DNA from 3 places in the Paraburkholderia sp. J12 genome. Region 2 is predicted to be linked to each of the others. Evidence: riboswitches for the same ligand, from Rfam matches in the RefSeq annotation. Region 2 holds a riboswitch; each other region holds the start of a gene.
What was found. A riboswitch is a leader RNA that binds a small molecule or an ion and turns the genes downstream of it on or off. The one in region 2 is predicted to bind cobalamin.

Region 1: another riboswitch for cobalamin. It lies ahead of U5760_RS11200 (TonB-dependent receptor domain-containing protein); the one in region 2 lies ahead of cobW (cobalamin biosynthesis protein CobW).
Region 3: another riboswitch for cobalamin. It lies ahead of U5760_RS28770 (HoxN/HupN/NixA family nickel/cobalt transporter); the one in region 2 lies ahead of cobW (cobalamin biosynthesis protein CobW).

Annotation. Positions count from the first base shown of each region.
Region 1 covers NZ_CAJMZC010000004.1:26,210-29,760, reverse strand. Annotated here, with positions in the region: gene U5760_RS11210 (cytochrome c) at 1-1,138, opposite strand, end outside; gene U5760_RS11205 (DUF2946 domain-containing protein) at 1,322-1,870, opposite strand; cobalamin riboswitch at 2,137-2,337, shown strand; gene U5760_RS11200 (TonB-dependent receptor domain-containing protein) at 2,428-3,551, shown strand, end outside.
Region 2 covers NZ_CAJMZC010000008.1:114,769-126,935, reverse strand. Annotated here, with positions in the region: gene U5760_RS18425 (response regulator transcription factor) at 1-141, shown strand, start outside; gene U5760_RS18420 (FecR domain-containing protein) at 156-1,601, shown strand; gene U5760_RS18415 (CHASE2 domain-containing protein) at 1,613-4,024, shown strand; gene U5760_RS18410 (DUF4136 domain-containing protein) at 4,160-4,795, shown strand; gene bluB (5,6-dimethylbenzimidazole synthase) at 4,803-5,483, opposite strand; gene U5760_RS18400 (cobyrinate a,c-diamide synthase) at 5,467-6,765, opposite strand; gene cobO (cob(I)yrinic acid a,c-diamide adenosyltransferase) at 6,771-7,373, opposite strand; gene U5760_RS18390 (cobalamin biosynthesis protein) at 7,438-7,998, opposite strand; cobalamin riboswitch at 8,103-8,368, shown strand; gene cobW (cobalamin biosynthesis protein CobW) at 8,492-9,574, shown strand; gene cobN (cobaltochelatase subunit CobN) at 9,615-12,167, shown strand, end outside.
Region 3 covers NZ_CAJMZC010000020.1:55,098-58,648, forward strand. Annotated here, with positions in the region: gene U5760_RS28760 (MFS transporter) at 1-1,061, opposite strand, end outside; gene U5760_RS28765 (MarR family winged helix-turn-helix transcriptional regulator) at 1,058-1,594, opposite strand; cobalamin riboswitch at 1,835-2,031, shown strand; gene U5760_RS28770 (HoxN/HupN/NixA family nickel/cobalt transporter) at 2,120-3,172, shown strand; gene U5760_RS28775 (hypothetical protein) at 3,441-3,551, opposite strand, start outside.

The sequences.
Region 1 (3,551 bases), on a different contig from region 2:
AGTGGCAGTTCGCGCACGCCACCTTGGTGAGCAGACGCCCCACTTCCAGTTCGTTCGCGTCGGTCACGGTCCTCAGTTGCTCGGGCACGAACGGATGCAGTTGCAGCAGACCGTGTTCGGCAATGCGCTCGACTTCCGAATGAATGCCCTTGCCCGGCACGTCGCGCGCGATCACCTGATTGCCGTAGATGTATTGGCCCGCCACATACGGCTTGCGCATCGACTCGCGCATGCGCTCTTCGGGCCATACGCCCACGATCGCGATGAACGTAAAGAGCGAAATGGCAAGCGACGTGTACACGCGCTGCGGAAAGGCCCACGCGAACAGGAGCCAGAGCGTGGAGACGAGGAACACCGCCACCATGCCCTTCGCGTAGACCGGCAGCAGATGCGTGTCGAGCATCACGAGTGCGTTGGGCGGCAGCGTGCGCAGGTAGTAGAAGAACATCACCACGGCCACGGCGCCGCCAATCAGCCCCACGGGCGCGATGAAGCGCACGACGCTGCGGCGCAGCGCGAGGTCCTTCACGCGGCTCGCCACCAGCAGGCCCACGAGTGCGGCCATCACGAGCATCCCGCCCGTGCGCGTGCCGAGCTGCGCGAAGAAGTTGACGTTATAGAAGGCCTCGCTCGTCGAGCCGGTCTGATACCAGCTGTCGTGGCCCGGCCACATCATGAAGGACAGCACGCCCACGATCAGCAGCATCGTGGCCCATGAAGCGAGCGCGAACGACCAGGTGAGCTTCAGATGGGTGCGGGCGTCCACTTTGCCGATCAGATACACGAGTGCATACACGCCGATCACTTCGACCGTGAAGTACACCCACTCGCTCGCCCAGATCCAGACGAAGTTATGAATGAGCCCGCTCACGCCGCGGGGACTCGCCACGGTGATCGCATACCAGATCCCCGGCCCGGTGATCGAACCGATGATGTACGAGAACACCAGCAGGAACATGCCATAGCGTTTGATGAACGCCATCAGCTCCGGCTTGTTCTCGCGATACGCGCGCGTTTCGAGCAGCGCGAACAGAAACGATGCGCCCACCGATGTATGGGACGCGACGACGTGTATCACGCCGATGATCCCCATCACCCAGGCCGTGCCGATGCCCGGGACGTAAAACGTCGGATACATGCCGAGCATGTCCATACGTCTCCCCCTTCTTTTACTTTCTACGGATCGAGCCCGGACGAGCGCGGCCCGCGCGCCTCGCGGCACGAACGAACGCGCGCCCGCCATCCCCCAAGGGACGGCCGGACTGGCGGATGACTGCGGCAGAACGCCTGTGACGGAAACACATGCGCTGCGTTGCGCCGCTCAGGCGATGGCGGACAACGAGAACGGCGGCGCGCGGCTGCCGTGGGCATACCGGTGCACCGGCTGGATGAAGCCGCGCTCGAAACCGGCCCCGGACGCCGACACACCGGCCGCATCGGGAACGACCCATGCCGCGGCGATCGAAGGCAGTGCGGGCCCGTGATGCGCGAGCAGGCAATAGCCGCAGCGCACGCCATCGGCCGGAGCCGGGATCGGCGAACGCTTCGTTTCCGGCTGCGCCGCGGCAAGGCGCGAGCCGGCCGTGCCGCCCGCGCCGCAGATCACCGCGGAAGGCGCCGCTTCGGCCGAGGCGAGCAGCCCCGAAATGGCCGGCGCGAAGCAACCGAATACGAGGCCGAACAGCGCGAGCCACGTGAACTGCCTGAAGAGCGAGCCGCCCTGCTTCATGGTTCGCCCTGCACCGCCGTGACGGCCCGCGACCTGCTGCCCGCGTGTCGAGACAGCCCGACGCCCTGCGCGCAGGCCGGCCTGCAACCCGGCTTTTGCGGGCTGCGCAAGACGAAGGGAACCGGCAACGACGAAAGACATGGAGGAACTTTGCATTGCGCCGGCGCGTGACGCGCAGGACGCGTCCATGGCCGGTTCGGGCCGTAACGTGAATTTCAGGGAGGGCCATGCTAGCAAAGGCTCGCCGAAAGTACGCTGCGTGCTGGTTATGTCCGGCATCGCTCAGACGAAACATCGGCCGGCTTTCGCCGCCATTACAGACGGCCGCGCGCCGCTCCGGAAGCCCTCTTTCGTGCCTTTTTTGCATCAAACGCCACGGGACAATTGACGTGGCCGAGCATGGCCCATTACGCTCTCGCGCTGATGGTTCCCGGCAACGGGATCAAAAGGGAACGCAGTGAAAGAGGCGAACGCGCCTCGAGTCTGCGGCTGCCCCCGCAACTGTGAGCGGCGAGTCCGTGCCTAACGAAGCCACTGGTCAATCCGGGAAGGCAGGCACGGGCGACAACCCGCGAGCCAGGAGACCTGCCATCGACCGAGGTCCATGCAGCCGCAACGGGCGGGGTGTCCCGATGCGCCAGCGCCGCTTCCTGAAGCGGCCGCTCGTTGCAGGGACAGCCCCGACCTCAGCCCCGCCTATGAAACTCAAACCTATCCTCGTCGCGTCGGCCATGACGGCCTGCGCATGGCATGGCGCACAAGCCGCCGACGACAGCGCGCTCGCCCAGCAAGACCCGGCTCAACCGGAAACGCAGTCCCAGGCTCAGCCGGACAACGCGCTGCCCAACATCCTCGTGGTGGGCGACACGCAGCACCTGCCGCAATCGTTCGACCAGCGTTACGCGACCACCCAGGTCCTCACGCGCGCCGATCTCGATCGCCTCTCTCCCGCCGACCCCAGCATCACCCAGGCGCTCGCCACCCTGCCCGGCGTCACCATTTCGCAGAACGGCGGGCCGGGCACCTCGGCCTCGGTCAGCATTCGCGGCTCGGCGAGCAACCAGGTAGCGGTTTTCATCGACGGCATTCGCGTGGGCTCGGCGACGACCGGCGAAGCCGAATGGGCCGACCTGCCCACCGAAGCCTTCGACCGCGTGGAAGTGATCTCGGGACCGGCTGCGGCCTCGTTCGGCGCGGATGCGGTGGGCGGCGTCGTGCAGCTCTTCACGCGCCACGCGTCCAACCTGCCGAACCAGACCACGGCATCGTTCGGCGGCGGCTCGAACAAGACCTTCGACACGCAGTTGCGCACCTCGGGCACGGTGCCCTCCACCGGGCCGCTCGCCGCGCTGGGCGGCCTGACCTATTCGCTCGGGCTGCACGACTACAACACGGCCGGCATCGACGCGACCCAGCCGTGGGCCTACGGCCACGAAGACGGCCGCAACCCGTACCACGCGCAGGACGTGGACGGACGCCTCGGCTACGCGCGCGACAACTGGTCGATTTCGACCTTCGTGCTGTACCACCGCGCCGATCTCTCGTACGACAATCTGGGCGGCGCCGACCGGCAGCTCGACCATCAGCTGACCACGGGCATTGCGTTTCACCTGGACATCACGCCGACCACGCAGTTCGACCAGTCGGTGGGCTACGCGAACGATCGTCAGTTCCTCTACGCAAACGACCCGACGATTCCCACCGACGAAATCGACTCGACGCGCTTTAGCACGTCCACCTCGCTCACGCATCAGGAGACAGGGCACACGCTGTTCGGCATGCCGCTCAACGGCGAAACGAAGCTCGCCTACGACTTCACGCG
Region 2 (12,167 bases):
GATATTCCGTCGCGGACCATGGACACCCACGTCTCGATGCTGCGTTCGAAGCTCGGGCTGCGCCCCGAGAACGGTTACCGTCTGACGCCGATCTACGGCTACGGCTACCGCCTCGAACGCATCGAAGGGGACGCCGCGTGAGCATCGACCGTTCGATGCGACCCGCCCAGCCCCGGCGGGCCGCGCGTGCACCACGAGTCGCCGCGTCCGGCGCCCGTTCCACGCACTGGATCGGCGCGCTGATCTGCGGGGCCTTCGTGGCGATGCCGGCCGCGCAGGCCCACGAGGCACCGCACGCGCATGGGCACGGTGCCGCGCCCGGCGCCACGATCACCTACGTGACCCGCGCGGGCGACTCGCTCTACAACATCGCCGGCCGCTACCTGAGCGATCCGTCCGACTGGGCCCAGCTGGCCCGCCTCAACCAGGTGAGCGCGCCCCGCCATCTGCAGCCCGGCATGGCGTTGCGCGTGCCCGTCGCGCTGCTGCGCCAGGACGGTCTGGCCGCAAAGGTGATCGCCACCACCGGGCCCGCTACGCACGCGTTTCGCGACCAACCGTCGCTGCCGCTCGTCGTGGGATCGAACCTCGTCGAGGGCGACCGCGTGCAGACCGGCAAGGACGGCTTCGCCACGCTCGAACTGGCCGACGGCACCCATCTGATCATCCCGCCCGAGACCTCGCTCGAACTGGGCACGCTGCGCCAGACCGTGCTCACCGGCACGACCGATCGCATCGTCAATCTGAAGCAGGGCGAGGTGGACAGCGAAGTCACGCATGCCACGCGCAAGGACGACCGCTTCCAGATCCGCTCGCCTTCCGTGGTCGCCGGGGTGCGCGGCACGAGCTTTCGCGTGAACTATGACGGCGGCAACGGCGCGACGGCCGTCGAAGTGCTGGAGGGCGCCGTGGGCGTCGATGCGGCGCACGGCGGCGCAGGCGCGCCCGCGCCGGGCACGCCGCTCGCGGCGTCGAGCGAGCTCGTCGCCGCGCGTCACGGCAGCCTGACAGCGGCGGGCGGCGCGGTCGGCACGCCGGTGGCGCTGCTCGACGCGCCCGACCTCACGAATCCCGGCAAGGTGCAGGACGACGCCAGCGTCGCTTTCGACATTGCGCCGGTTCAGGCCGCGCGCGGCTACCGCGTGCAGATCGGGCGCGACGCGGGCCTGCTCGACATGATCCGCGACCTGCGCAGCGACTCCGCCCACGCGGATGCCGGCGCGCTGCCCGACGGCACCTACTTCGCGCGCATCACCGCGATCGATCAGAACGGCCTCGAAGGCATGCCCAGCACCTACGCCTTCGAGCGCCGCCGTCTCGCGCTCGGCACCTCGGCGGGGCGGCTCGACGGTACGCGCAACTACGCGTTCCGCTGGTTCGTCGACCGCAACGCGGCCAACATGCATTTCCGCTTCGTGCTGGCCGCCGGGCCGGATCTGCGCGTGCCGCTCGTCGACCGCACGGACATCGCGGACGGCGAAGTCGTGGTCAGCGACCTGCCCAAGGGCGTGTACTACTGGACGGTGATCGCCGAGCAGTTCGAGAACGGCCGCTACTACCAGAAGGCCAGTCCGGTCCAGTCGTTCCGGCTCGACTGGTGACGGCACCCGTCATGAGCGTCAAGCCGCGTCTGCGCCTTGGCCGCTCGGTCGGGCGCCGCTTCCTGTTCGAGTGGGCGGGCGTGGGCTGCGCGGGCCTCGCGGTCGCGCTGCTGGCCGTGGTGTGGCACTGGACCGCGGGCGCCGATCATCTGGTCTACGACCGCTTTCTCGCTGCGCGCGCGCATCCGGTCTCGTCCGATATCGTGATCGTCGAGATCGACAACGCGAGCGTCGCCGCGCTCGGGCGCTGGCCCTGGCCGCGCAGCGTCCACGCGCGGCTCGTCGATCAGCTCGCGAAGGCGGGCGCGGCCGCGGTGGTGTACGACGTGCTCTTCACCGAACCCTCCGACGACGACGCGCGTTTCGCGCAGGCGCTCGCGGCGCGGCCCACCTATCTGCCGATCCTGCTCACGCCCGAGGACGAAGCCGGCCATCGCCAGGCCGTGCTGCCCGTGGCGCCGCTGGCGCAAGCGGTGGCGGGCCTCGGCCACATCAATCTCGAAGTGGACAGCGACGGTATCGTGCGCAGCGTCGCGCTCTTCGAAGGCGACGCGCACCAGCGCTGGCCGCAGCTCATGGTGCCGGTCTGGCGCGCGGTGCGCCAGGGGCAGGTCGTGCTCGCGGACGGCGCGCCGAAAGGCATGCGCGGCCCCGACCTGACGCGCGCGGGCGGCCCGGGCGGCGAGGCGCGCTTTCTGATTCCGTTCAGCCCGGCCGCGCAGACCTATCGCAAGGTGTCGTTCGACGACGTGCTGGAAGGCCGCGTGCCGCCCGAAGTGCTGCGCGGGCACGTGGTGCTGGTGGGCGTGACGGCCTCCGGCCTCTACGACCGTTTCGCCACGCCGCTTTCAGGCACGCTCGGCCCGCTGCCGGGCGTCTACATCCACGCCAACATTCTCGACACGCTGCTTTCGGGCACCGCCATCGAACCCGCTTCGACGCTCTGGTGCGTGCTGGCCACGCTCGTGCCGCTCGCGCTGGTGCTGGCGGGTCTTCTGGTGCTCTCGCCGTGGCGGGCGCTGCTGCTTTCGGCGGCGCTCGGCGCGGCGTCGTTCGTCGCGAGCGCCGCGCTCCTGTACGGCGCGCGCGTGTGGCTGAGCCCCGTGCCCGCCGTGGTCGTGCTGCTGGTGGTCTATCCCGTGTGGAGCTGGCGCCGGCTGGAAATGACGATGGCGTATCTGCGCAAGGAGTTGCGCCAGCTGGCCGACGAACCCTACCTGCTGCCCGAGGCGTCCAGTGCGGGCCGCGAGTACGGCGGCGACGCGCTCGCGCAGCAGATGGCGCTGATGGCGCAGGCCGCGCAGCGCTTGCAGGACATGCGCCGCTTCGTGTGGGACAGCCTCGATTCGGTGCCGGAGCCGATCCTCGTCGCCGATCTGCGCGGCCTCGTGCTGATCGCCAACCATGCGGCGCGCGAGTCGTTCGCGCGGCTCGGCATCGGCACGGCCGAAGGGCGGCCGATGGCGGACGTGTTCGGCGGCTTCACGCTCGTCAAGCCGATCGACCCAAGTCCCGAGGCGGCGACCTTCGCCCACGCGCACTGGCCCGCGCCGCTCGATCCGGCGCGCGACGAGTACGCCGCGCTCATGGAGCGGGGCCTCGAAGTGCGCTCGGGCGACGGCAGCGACTACCTGCTGCGCTACGCGCGCTGCACGAACGCCCAGGGGCAGGCGGTGGGCTGGATCGCGGGTCTCGTCGACGTGACCGCGCTGCACGACGCCGAACGCCAGCGCGAGAACGCGCTGCGGCTGCTCTCGCACGACATGCGCTCGCCGCAGGCGTCGATCGTCGCGCTGGTGGAGACCGAGCGCGAGCGCGGCACGCTGGACACCGCGCCCGTGCGCGACGTGATGGACCGGATCGAGCGCTACGCGCGGCGCGCGCTCACGCTCGCGGACGACTTCGTGCAACTGGCGCGCGCCGAATCGCAGGTGTATGCGCTCGAACCGACGAGCCTCGCGGAGCTCGTGATCGATGCCAGCGACGAAGTCTGGCCGCAAGCGCACGCGAAACGCATCCAGATCGAGACCGTCTTCGAAGACGACCAGATGGGCTGGATCAGCGCCGACCGCTCGCTGATGACGCGCGCGTTGGTAAATATTCTTAACAATGCTGTCAAATACAGCCCACCCGATACCCGAATTGTCTGTACTATCGGGGGCGCGGCGCCGACAGCGCAACACGTGGTCTGCTCGATACGCGACGAAGGCTACGGCATCGACCCGGCCGACCAGGCGAAGCTCTTCGAGCCGTTCCGGCGTTTTCACGCCGGGCAGCGGCCGGAAGTGACCGGGGTGGGGTTGGGCATGGCTTTCGTGAAGACCGTCGTGACGCGTCATGGCGGCGACGTCGAGGTCGAGAGCGAGCCCGGACGGGGCACGACGCTGACCCTGTCGCTCCCGGCGCTGGACGTGCCGGCCTGAGCGTCCGCCGGCTGCCTACGCCGGTTGCTAACACCGGTTGTTAATGCCGGTTATCGGCCTCCGGGCGCCGCGCCCCTGATCCCGCGAGCCGCGAGCCGTCGAAGACGGCTGCCCGCAAGTCCGATGGAGTTTCCCGTGAAGATCCCGTTGACGATCTGCACTTTTCTGATGCTAGGCGCGCTGACCGGCTGCGCAGGCGTGACGGCCGACGTGGACGCACGCGGCGCCTTGCCCGACGCTAACCAGCACACCGTGGCCTATCGTTTCGCGCCCACGCCGGTGCAGGCCGAGGCCGGCGCCAGCGCCAATCCGCCCTATGAAACCTTGCTGCGCGATGGTCTTGCGAAGCGCGGCTTCGTGGAGGGCCAGCCGCAGGCGGCGGCCTACCTCGTTTCGGCGGCGTGGTCCACGCGCCCGGCCAACGTAACCGTCGCGACGAGCGACTGCAAGGATGCGTGTGCGGCGTCGGCCGGAGCCTCGTTTCCGTGGTTCGGGCGGCCCTATGTCCACACGCTCACGCTGCGCTTTTTCGCGTTGCCCGACGGCACCGAGGCATACCGCGTGAACGTCGTGAAGCGCGATCGCGACGCCGACGCACAGGCGGCGCTGCCGTATCTCGTGGCAGGCGCGCTAGCCCGGCTGCCCTATGCGGGGGCGCCGCAATGGCGCGTGAAGTTGCGCGAGGCCGGTGAAACGGGCGGAAGCGGCGCGGCAGCAATGGGCGCGATGCCCGAAGTCGTTTCGGTGAAGGCCGTCACGCCGGCGCAGTGATTCGCCGTCAGGCGCGCGGCGCGCCCGGCTGCTCTTCTTCGGCCGGCGGCTGCGGCCAGCGGTTTTCGTAGAGGCACTCGGCCAGCGCGCGGCGCTTTGCCCACGCCTCCATCTCCAGCATCGGCTGCGGATAGAACTCGTCGACCTGACCGAGGCAAAGTATCGCCACGGGCTTCGCGCCCGCCGGCATGGCGAGCAGCGCGTGCACCTCGTCCACGTCGAAGATCGATACCCAGCCCATGCCCAGCCCCTCCGCGCGGGCCGCGAGCCACATGTTCTGGATCGCGCAGGCCACCGAAGCGAGGTCCATCTCCGGCAGCGTACGCCGGCCGAAGACGTGCGGCTCACGGCGGTCCATCAGCGCGACCACCAGCAGCTCGCCGCATTCGCGCATGCCTTCCACCTTCAGCTTCATGAACTCGTCGCGGCGTTTGCCCAGCGCGTCGGCGGTGGCGAGCCGCTCGCGCTCCACCGCCGCGTGCAGTTGCTCGCGCAACGTTGCATCGGTGATGCGCAGGATGCGCCACGGCTGCATGAAGCCCACGCTCGGCGCGTGATGCGCGGCGTCGAGCAGGCGCGCGAGCGCGGCCGGATCGACGGGGCCAGGCACGAAGTGCCGCATGTCGCGCCGTTCGTAGATCGCGCGGTAGACCGCCGCGCGCTCGGCTTCGTCAAAGGGCTGTGCCATGAAAAAGTGCGGCCGTGAAAGCGGGGTTGGAAGGCCAGTAGGCGTGCATATAGGTGGCGACGACCGGGCCGTGGCGGTAGAGCGGTTCGCCCGGCGCGCCGGTGTTTGCGTGGCGCGCGACGAGCGCGGGGGCGAGCGGCGTGCTCACGCGCGAATAGTGGAACGTGTGGCCCGTGAGCGTGCCGTGCGTGCCGCTGATCTGCTGCATGCCGAGCGCCGCAAAGCGCTTTTGCATGACGGCCTCGCCGGGCAGCAGCCCGAGCATGGGGGTGCGTGTGCCTGCGGTGTCGGTCAGGGCGTCGAGCAGCCAGAGCATGCCGCCGCATTCGGCGACGAGCGGCTTGCCGGCTTCCACGTGTGCGCGCAGGGCGGCCGCGCTCTGTGCGCTGCGCGCGAGCGCGGCCGCATGCAGTTCGGGGTAGCCGCCGGGCAGCCAGATCGCGTCGGCGTGGGCCGGGGCCTCGTTGCCGAGCGGCGAAAAGTACGCGATCCGCGCACCCAGCGCTTCGAGCAGCGCCACATTCGCCGGGTAGATGAACGAGAAGGCCGCGTCGCGCGCAATGGCGATCTGCTTGCCGTCGAGCAGACGGGGCAGCGGCGGCGCCTCGGGCACCGTTGCGAATTCCACGGGCGGCGGCAGTTCCGCGAGCGCGGTGTCGAGCAGCGCGTCGGCGGCGTGTTCGATGCGCGCGTCGAGATCGGCGATCTCGCTTGCCTGGTGCAGCCCGAGATGGCGGCCGGGCAATTCGAGCAGCGCATCGCTCGCCACGTGACCGAGCCAGCGGAGGTCGGCCGGCAACGCCTCCTGCAGCATCTGCGCATGCCGCGCCGAGCCCACGCGGTTGGCCAGCACGCCATGAAACGGCACCTCGGGCCGAAAGCGCGCGAGCCCGAATGCGAGCGCGCCGAAGGTCTGCGCCATCGACTTCGCCGAGATCGCCGCGGCCACCGGCACGCCGAACGCGACGGCAAGATCGGCGCTGCTGGGCGTGCCGTCATAGAGGCCCATCACCCCTTCGATCAGGATCAGGTCGGCTTCTTGCGCGGCCTGCGCGAGCAGCTTGCGGCAGCCGTCTTCGCCGACCATCCACAGATCGAGCGAGAGGACCGGCGCGCCGCTCGCCTGCGCGAGGATCATCGGGTCGAGAAAGTCGGGGCCGGTCTTGAAGACGCGCACGCGCCGCCCCGCCCGGCGATGCAGGCGCGCAAGGCCCGCGGTGAGCGTGGTCTTGCCCTGGCCCGAAGCGGGCGCGCTGATGAAGAGCGCGGGACACGCAACCATGAGCCTTAGAACTCCACGCCCTTTTGCGCCTTCACGCCTTGCTCGCGATACGGATGCTTCACGAGGCGCATTTCGGTCACGAGGTCGGCGGCTTCGATCAGCGCATCGGGCGCGTGGCGCCCCGTCACGACCACGTGTTGCTGCGGGCCGCGCGCAGTGAGCACGGCGAGCACTTCGTCGAGGCCCAGGTATTCGTACTTGAGCACGGTGTTCAGTTCGTCGAGGATCACCATGCCGTACTCGCCGCTTTCGATCATGCGCTTCGCCTCGTCCCAGCCCTTGCGCGCGGTGGCGATGTCGGCGTCACGGTTCTGGGTGTTCCAGGTGTAGCCGTCGCCCATCGTCACGAAGTCGCAGTGCGCGACGGTGCTCAGGAAATCGCGTTCGGCCGTGTGCAGCGCGCCCTTGATGAACTGCACGACGCCAAGCTTCATGCCGTGGCCGAGCACGCGCACGGCCATGCCGAATGCCGCCGTGCTCTTGCCTTTGCCGTTGCCGGTGTTGACGATCAGCAGGCCCTTTTCGACGGTGGCGGCAGCCTGTTTTTTCTCGTGGCCTTCACGGCGGCGTTGCGTCATGCGCTGATGCGAATCGGGATCGGTTTTCATGGCGTGGTGAGTGATGAGGTTCTGTTCCGCGATGCGGGTCTGATGCGCCGGATGGGCTGATATCTCAGCGCGCGGCGTAGATAGCCGCATTATCGTTCGGGCGCCCCAGCGCGATTGCGACCGTCACGCCGTCGAGCGCGAGCTTGCCGCGCAAGAGCGGACCGCCGCCGGAGGCGAGGCGCGCGCACGGTTCGCAGACACCTTCCACGCCGAAGTGCGCGAGCGCCGCGGCGGAAGGCGCGGTTTGCGTGGGCACGGCGGCAAGCGCATCGCGCGCATACGCATGGAGCGGCAGACCGTGCGCGTCGCAAAACTGGCGCAGGGCCGGCTCGTTCGCCTTGGCGTCGAGGGTTCCCACGGCCGTCACGCGCGCGAGCGGCGTGCCGTCGAGCGCGGCCTGCACGGCACGTTCGATCTGCGCGAGCGTCACGCCGCGGCGGCAGCCTATGCCGAGCACGAGCGGCTCGTCCTCCGTCGCGCCGGACGAACCGGACGCAGACGATGGCGCATGGGACTGGCTTGCGGATGGGGCGGAATTCACGGTGAGCGCGTCGGAAAGCAGCAGCGGGCGAGGCGGCGCGGGCTCGAGCCTGAGCGCGCGGCGGATGCGCGCATACGATAGCACACGGTTTTTCGCGTTCGGGCAGCGGCGCGGCGCGCCCAGGGGTAAACAACGGCGCGGCACGGCGGCACTCAGGCCCCTTCCTTGACGCGCCTGCGGCCCGCGCCTACACTCGCACGCACTCTGGTGCTCGCGCGCGCGTTCCTTGCGCGCGCAGTTAAACGGGAATCAGGGAGCCATCCCCGCCTGCGGCATGGCCAACCTGAACTGCACCCGCAACGGTACAACGAACGCATCGCGCCGATCTTCCGGTCGGGCGATGCAATCCGCTTCGAGGCATGCCACTGTGCGGCCGGTCCTGCCGGACCGCCGCGCGGGAAGGCGAAGCGGAGTTTCGTCAGTCCGGATACCGGCCAGATACGAAGGATGCGCGCTGCGGGGATGCGGCGCCCATTCCACGATTGTCCATGCGTGCAGCCGGGCCCGCGTCCGTGCTGGTCACTGCCGTCCGGCTCCGCATACACGTCCGCGGCCTCTGGCGCCGAAGGAGCACCTCATGCAAATGCGCAAGATCCCCGTCACCATCGTTACCGGCTTTCTCGGCAGCGGCAAGACCACGCTGCTGCGTCACATTCTTCAGCACGCGGGCGGCTTGCGCGTCGCGGTGATCGTCAACGAATTCGGCGAGCTCGGCATCGACGGCGAGATCCTGCGCGGCTGCGGTATCGGCTGCGACGAAGAGGGCAACGAACAGGAAGGCCAGCTCTACGAACTCGCCAACGGGTGCCTGTGCTGCACCGTGCAGGAAGAGTTCTTCCCGGTGATGGAGCAACTGCTCGAACGCCGCGGCGAAATCGATCACATCCTGATCGAAACCTCGGGTCTCGCGCTGCCCAAGCCGCTCGTGCAGGCGTTCAACTGGCCGTCGATCCGCAACGCCTTCACGGTCGATGCGGTAGTGACGGTGGTGGACGGCCCCGCCGCGGCGAGCGGCCAGTTCGCGCAAGACCCGCAGGCCGTGGACGAACAGCGCAAGGCCGATCCGAATCTCGATCACGAATCGCCGCTGCACGAACTGTTCGAAGACCAGCTTGCGTCCGCCGATCTCGTGATCCTCAACAAGACCGACCTGATCGAGACGGCCGCGCAGGACGCGCTTATCGAAGAACTGCGCGAAGAACTGCCGCCGCAGGTGAAGATCGTGCGCGCGCAGCACGGCAAGCTCGATCTGCACACGCTGCTCGGGCTCGAATCGGCTTCGGAAGAGGGCATCCATCTGCGCCACGATCATCACGGCTCGGCCGACGACCCCGACCATCACCACGACGAATTCGATTCGGTGGTCGTGACGGCGAACGTCGCTTCGCGCGAAGGGGCGATCGAAGCGCTGCAACGGCTCGTGGATACCCACACGATCTATCGCGTGAAGGGTTTCGCGGCGCTGCCGGGCGCGCCGATGCGCCTCGTCATCCAGGGCGTGGGCCGCCGCTTCGACAGCTACTTCGACCGCCGCTGGAACGCGCAGGAAGCCGCTGCGCAACCGCTCGCGAGCCGCTTCGTGCTGATCGGCGAAGATCTCGACGCCGAGCTGCTGCAACGCGCATTCGAAGCGGCGCTCGCGCCTTCCGCGCTGGCCTGATGGCCGCGCCCGCGCGCTAGCGCTCCACGAGCCGCCTGCCATGCATCTTTTGCGCACCACGCCCGGTGGTTTCGTCGACGACACCGCCGGCGTGATCCGCATCGACCAGCAGCCCGCCGAGATCGTCATTCTCAGCTCCGCCGATACGACGCTCGCCCTGCTCGCGAGCGTCGTACCGCGCCTGCCCGCCGGATTCCCGAGCGTGCGGCTCGCGAACGTGACGTATCTGCGCCAGCCGGCCTCGGTGGACTTCTATGTCGACGACGTGCTCCAGCATGCGCGCGTGGTCGTGGTCGATCATCTGGGCGGCGAGGCGTACTGGCCATACGGCATCGAGCAGGCGGTGGCGCTGGCCGAGCGCCGCAACCAGATGCTCGCGATGTTTTCGGGCGATCTGCAGGAAGACCCGAACCTCACGGCGAAGAGCCGCGTCGAGCCCGAATTTTGCCGCCTGCTGTGGCGCTATCTGCGTGAAGGCGGCGCGGCGAATGCCGAAGGTTTTCTGCGCGCGCTCGCGTGGCGCGCGTTCGAATGGGGCAGCGAACCGGCGCCGCCCGTGGCGCTGCCTGCTGCCGCGCTTTATCACCCGTCGCGCGACATCGCCACGATCGACGACTGGCGCGCGCGCTGGCAGCCGGCGGCGCCCGTCGTTGCGCTGCTGTTCTACAAGGCGCATCTGCAGGCCGCGAACACGGCGGCCTTCGACGCCCTGATCGAAGCGTTGAGCGCGCGCGGCATGAATCCGCTGCCGCTTGCCGTCACCTCGCTCAAGGACGCGCTGAGCCGCGATGTCATCGACCAGCTGTGCGCCGCGCACGACGTCGCGCTCGTGCTGAACACCACGGCTTTCGCGGCGTCCTCGCTCGACGATCCCGCGCCGCTCGCGCTGGCGGGCGATGCACCGGTGCTCCAGGTGATCCTGAGCGGCGGCAACCGCGAAGACTGGGTGAAGGACAATCACGGCCTCAATTCGCGCGATATCGCCATGCACGTCGCGCTGCCCGAAGTGGACGGCCGCGTGATTACGCGCGCGATCAGCTTCAAGGGGCTCGCGTATCACTGCAAGGCAACCCAGGTCGATGTCGTGCGCTATCAGCCCGACGCGGAGCGCGTGGCCTTCGTGGCCGAACTGAGCCGCCGCTGGTGCCGTTTGCGCCGGCTGCCGAACGCGGAGAAGAAGCTCGCACTCGTGCTCGCGAACTATCCGATGAGCGAAGGGCGCATCGGCAACGGCGTCGGGCTCGATACGCCGGCTTCGGTGGTCGGCATTCTGCGGATGTTGCGGGATATTGGCTACCGCGTGGCCGATGTGCCCGACGACGGCGAAGCGCTGATGGCGCGATTGACCGAGGGCGTGACCAACGACCCGGATACGCGCGCGTTGCGGCCCGCCTGGCAGAGCCTCGCGCTCGAGGACTACCGGCGCGCGTTCTCGCAACTGCCCGCTGCTGCGCAGAACGCGCTCATCGCGCGCTGGGGCGCGCCCGAGCAGGACCCTACGGTGCGCCGCGGCCGCTTCATGATCGCGGGCTGGCGCTGCGGCCAGGTGTTCGTGGGGATCCAGCCGTCGCGCTCGCGCGGCGACAACACCTACGCGAACTATCACGACGCCGAACTCGTGCCGCCCCACGCGTACCTCGCGTTCTACTTCTGGCTGCGCGAGACCTTCGGCATCGACGCGATCGCGCACGTGGGCAAGCACGGCAACCTCGAATGGCTGCCCGGCAAGAGCGTCGCGCTCGCCGACACCTGCTGGCCCGACATGGCGCTCGGCCCTCTGCCGCACCTTTATCCGTTCATCGTGAACGATCCCGGCGAAGGCAGCCAGGCCAAGCGTCGCGCGCAGGCCGTGATCATCGACCATTTGATGCCGCCGCTCACGCGCGCCGAAAACTATGGCCCTCTCCAGGATCTCGAACGCCAGGTCGATGAGTATTACGAAGCATTGATGGTCGACCCGCGCCGCGCGAAGCTGCTGCGCCGGACCATTCTGGAGACGATCGTCGAGCACCGGCTGCATGAAGAGCTGAGCATGCCGGCGCCACAGGACCAAGAGACGGAAGACGCGTTGCTCACGCGTGCCGATGCCTACCTGTGCGAGCTGAAAGAGGCGCAGATTCGCGACGGACTGCATACCTTCGGCATCTCGCCGCAAGGAACGCAGCGGCGCGACACGCTGCTCGCGTTGGGCCGCTATCCCTATGGCGACGGACAGGGCGCCAACGCGGGGCTGATCGATGCGCTCGCGCGCGATTTGGGCATCGATCATCTGCTCGATGCCGCGACCGTCGATTGGGCCGCGCCGTGGACCGGGCCGCGTCCGGCCATGCTCGACGCCGTGAGCGATGCGCCCTGGCGCCATGCGGGCGACGCGCGCGAGCGGCTGGAGGGGCTGGCGGGTTCGCTGGTTGCCAGGGTGTGCGAAGGATCTGACGTCGATTGCGATCTGTCGTTACCCCATGCGTTCAAAGTGCTCGGACGACTGCGCGACGACGTGCTGCCTCGCCTCGACGCCTGTGGCGAAGAAGAGCTGCGCCAGTTCCGCCGCGCCCTGGAAGGCCGCTTCGTGCCGCCGGGCCCGAGCGGTTCGCCC
Region 3 (3,551 bases), on a different contig from region 2:
AGGAGCGGCCCGGACATCGAGCCGAGCGTGAAGACGACGGAAACCGCCCGCATACGGCGGTCGATCTGGGCGCGCGGCGCCGCGGCAACGGTGATGCAGGCGAGCGTGAGAAACGCGTTGCTGGCGACGCCCAGCACGAGCATGGCCGGCACGGCAAACGCGAAGCGGCCGCCCGCCAGGGCGAGCGCCACGGCCGCCGCCGCACCCGCCACGCCACACGCGGTGGTGGCCGCGAGCACGCCGCAGCGGTCGGCGGCCCAGCCGACCGGATACTGGCCGAGCGCGCCACCCAGGCCCAGACACACGAGCAGCAGCGCGCATTGGGCCGAGCCGAAACCGTTGCCTTCGCAGAACTTGGCCATGAGGCCATATAAAGCGCCATCGCCGAGGCCCGCCACCGCTGCGGCAAGGAGTCCGAGCCGCAATGCGATATCGGCAGCGCCAGGCAACGCGGACGAAGCCGATTCGGCATCCCGCAGCGGCAGCGGTGCGACGGCTAGCGGCGCGCGCAGCGAGGCCACGAAAAGCGGCAGCCCGGCCAGCGCGGTCACAAACGCGCCGATCCAGAGCGCGGCTGCACCGCGTGCTCCGTCGAGCAGGGCCACGGCCGGCCCGAGCAAGCCCGCAATCGCAATGAGCGTCTCGTGCGCGCCGACGAAGCGGCCGCTCATCTCCTCGGGCACGAGGCGAAACAGCCAGGTCTCGTTCGCGATCCATCGCACGCCCACACCAAAGCCCAGCAGAAAACCCGGCGCGAGCACAAGCGGCCAGCGCCATGCCGCGAGCGCGGCGAAGGCGGCCACGCTTGCGGCCAGACCGCCGAACACCGCGAGGCGCGCGCCGAGCCCGCGCGCGAGTACCGGCGCGGCCAGAATGCCCGCGAGCATGCCGGCCCACTGCACCGAAGCGAAGCTGCCGAGCTGCGTGATACCGAGGCCGCGCTGCGCAAGCCATTGCGGCACCACGGCAAACCCCACGCCGAACTGACCAAGCTGCGCCAGGAGCGACACGGCATTGAGCGCGACGATGGAGCGCCAGGGCAGGCGCGCGGGCGCGTTCATTTCGCGCGTCCCGCCGGCATGGGCAAACCTTCCGAGCGGCATTCGACCGGGCAACCGGCAGCCAGGCACGGCGCTTCGTCGCAGAGCCGGCACAACTGCATGGCGTGCGCGGGGTCCCGCGTTTCGCTCCAGAGCATCTTGAGCAGCAGCGCATCCAGCTGCTGGCGCTCGCGCGCGTTCAGATGGCGCGTTAGCCGTTCGAGAATGGCATTGCGGTTCGCCAGCGTGCGGTCCACGACGCGCCGCCCGGCGGCAGTGAGCGTGAGCGACACGGCGCGCCGGTCGGCACCGGGCACTTTCTTCACGAGATCCGCCTCGACGAGTCCCGCGACGGCGCGCACCGTCGCGGGATGCGAGAGACCGACGGCCGTGCGCAGCTCTTCGATCGTGCAGCCCGGGTACATGTGAACGGCGTTGAGAATCGAGCGGGCCGTGAGGCCGGCGGCATCGGTTTCTTCCTCGCCGGCGGCCTGCAGATCGTCCACGATCAGGAGCGCGAGCACGCCCAGCAGGTTTTCCAGACGCTCCGTCATGTCGAGTCCTATATGTGCACGATGCACATATGCAGATTGCACATATTTACGTACGATGTCAAGCGGCCGTTCTTTGCCGCCGCCTCGCAATGCAAGCCCATGCGGACGTCGCCATCTCCCTGCCTTCGATTACCCTCCAGATTCTTTCATTTTCCTTCGAATCCCATCCTTCGAAGCCCGTTGCGTCGACAGTTTGATGCGCTAACGGACGAAACAGTTGACGTCGCAAAGCACGGCCCCTTACGCTTGCGCGCTGATGGTTCCCGGCGACGGGATCAAAAGGGAACGCAGTACAGGCGCCAGCGCCTCGAGTCTGCGGCTGCCCCCGCAACTGTGAGCGGCGAGTCCATGCCAGAAGGGCCACTGGGAAACCGGGAAGGCCGGCAATGGGCGTCGACCCGCGAGCCAGGAGACCTGCCATCGAACGGCGTCGACGCATACGCATCGGGCGGGGTGTCCCGGTGAAGGTTCAGGTTCTGCTGCCTGAGCCGGTTTGCTGAGACGAACGCCACTGGAGGCAGAACCATGCTCAGCGCTTTAAAACACGTTTTCAACGACAGTTCCTCCGATGTCCGCGGCAAGGTCATCGGCATTTACGTTTTTCTCATCGCCATCAACCTGGGCGCCTGGGCCTGGGCGCTCGTTGCCTTCCACAATCGTCCGGTTCTGCTCGGCACCGCGTTGCTGGCCTACGGCTTCGGTCTGCGCCATGCGGTGGATGCCGACCATATCGCCGCGATCGACAACGTCACGCGCAAGCTGATGCAAGAGGGCAAGCACCCCGTGGGGGTCGGCTTCTTCTTTTCCATCGGCCATTCGCTGGTGCTGCTCATCGGTACCGTCGTCATCGCCGCTACGGTGATGAGCCTGCAAAGCGGCTTCGACTCGTTCAACAATGTCGCGGGCATCATCGGCACGCTGGTGTCGGGCGCCTTCCTGCTGGTGATGGCGATTCTGAACCTGGTGGTGGCGCGGGATGTGTACCGGACCTATCGCCACGTGCGTCGCGGCGGCGACTACGATGACGACAGCCTCAACATCCTGCTCAACAACCGCGGCCTGATTGCCCGTTTGCTGAGGCCGCTCTTCCGGCTCGTCAGCCAGAGCTGGCACATGCTGCCGGTGGGGTTCCTGTTCGGACTGGGATTCGACACGGTGACCGAGGTCAGCCTGCTCACCGTCGCCGCGACGGAAGCCAGCAAGGGATTGCCGATCTGGTCGATTCTCGCGTTTCCGGCACTGTTCTCCGCGGGCATGTCGCTGATCGACACGACCGACGGCATTCTCATGCTCGGCGCCTATGGCTGGGCCTTCGTGAAGCCGATCCGCAAGCTCTATTACAACCTCACCATCACGATCGTCTCGGCCGCCGTGGCGATCCTGATCGGCGGGATCGAAACGCTGGGACTGATCGCAGGAGAACTGAACCTGCAAGGCTGGTTCTGGGACCGCATGAACGATCTCAACAACAATTTCGGTCTGCTTGGCTACGGCATCATCGGGATTTTTGCGGCGGCCTGGATCGTCTCGTTCATCATCTACCGCGTCAAGAAGCTCGACGAGGTGGAGCTCGGCTAGGCAGGCATCGTCACGCGTTGCCCGGCTCGCGCAACGCGCGCAAAACGAGGCCGCTCGCCTCGATGAATCAGCCCGTCCACACTGTCCTTTCCGATCAGGGAGAAGTTGCAGACCGCCATGTCGGCGCGGCAGTCCAGCTTGCCGCGTGCGACATCCTCACAGGCGGGCAGACGGCAGTCGTCGAGCCCGGCTCTGCGCGTCGACACCCGTCACCGCGATGCCGTACCGCGCGAGCGCCAGAGAACCAGGGGCACACCCGGGACAACGCTCAGGAGCCGAAGAACGGCACGCAGAAGTCAGGCGGGCCGACACAGTCGCCGGGGCCATTGGGCTGCGGATGCAGGCTCGCGCAGCCGGACACCGCGGCCACCGCGACGGC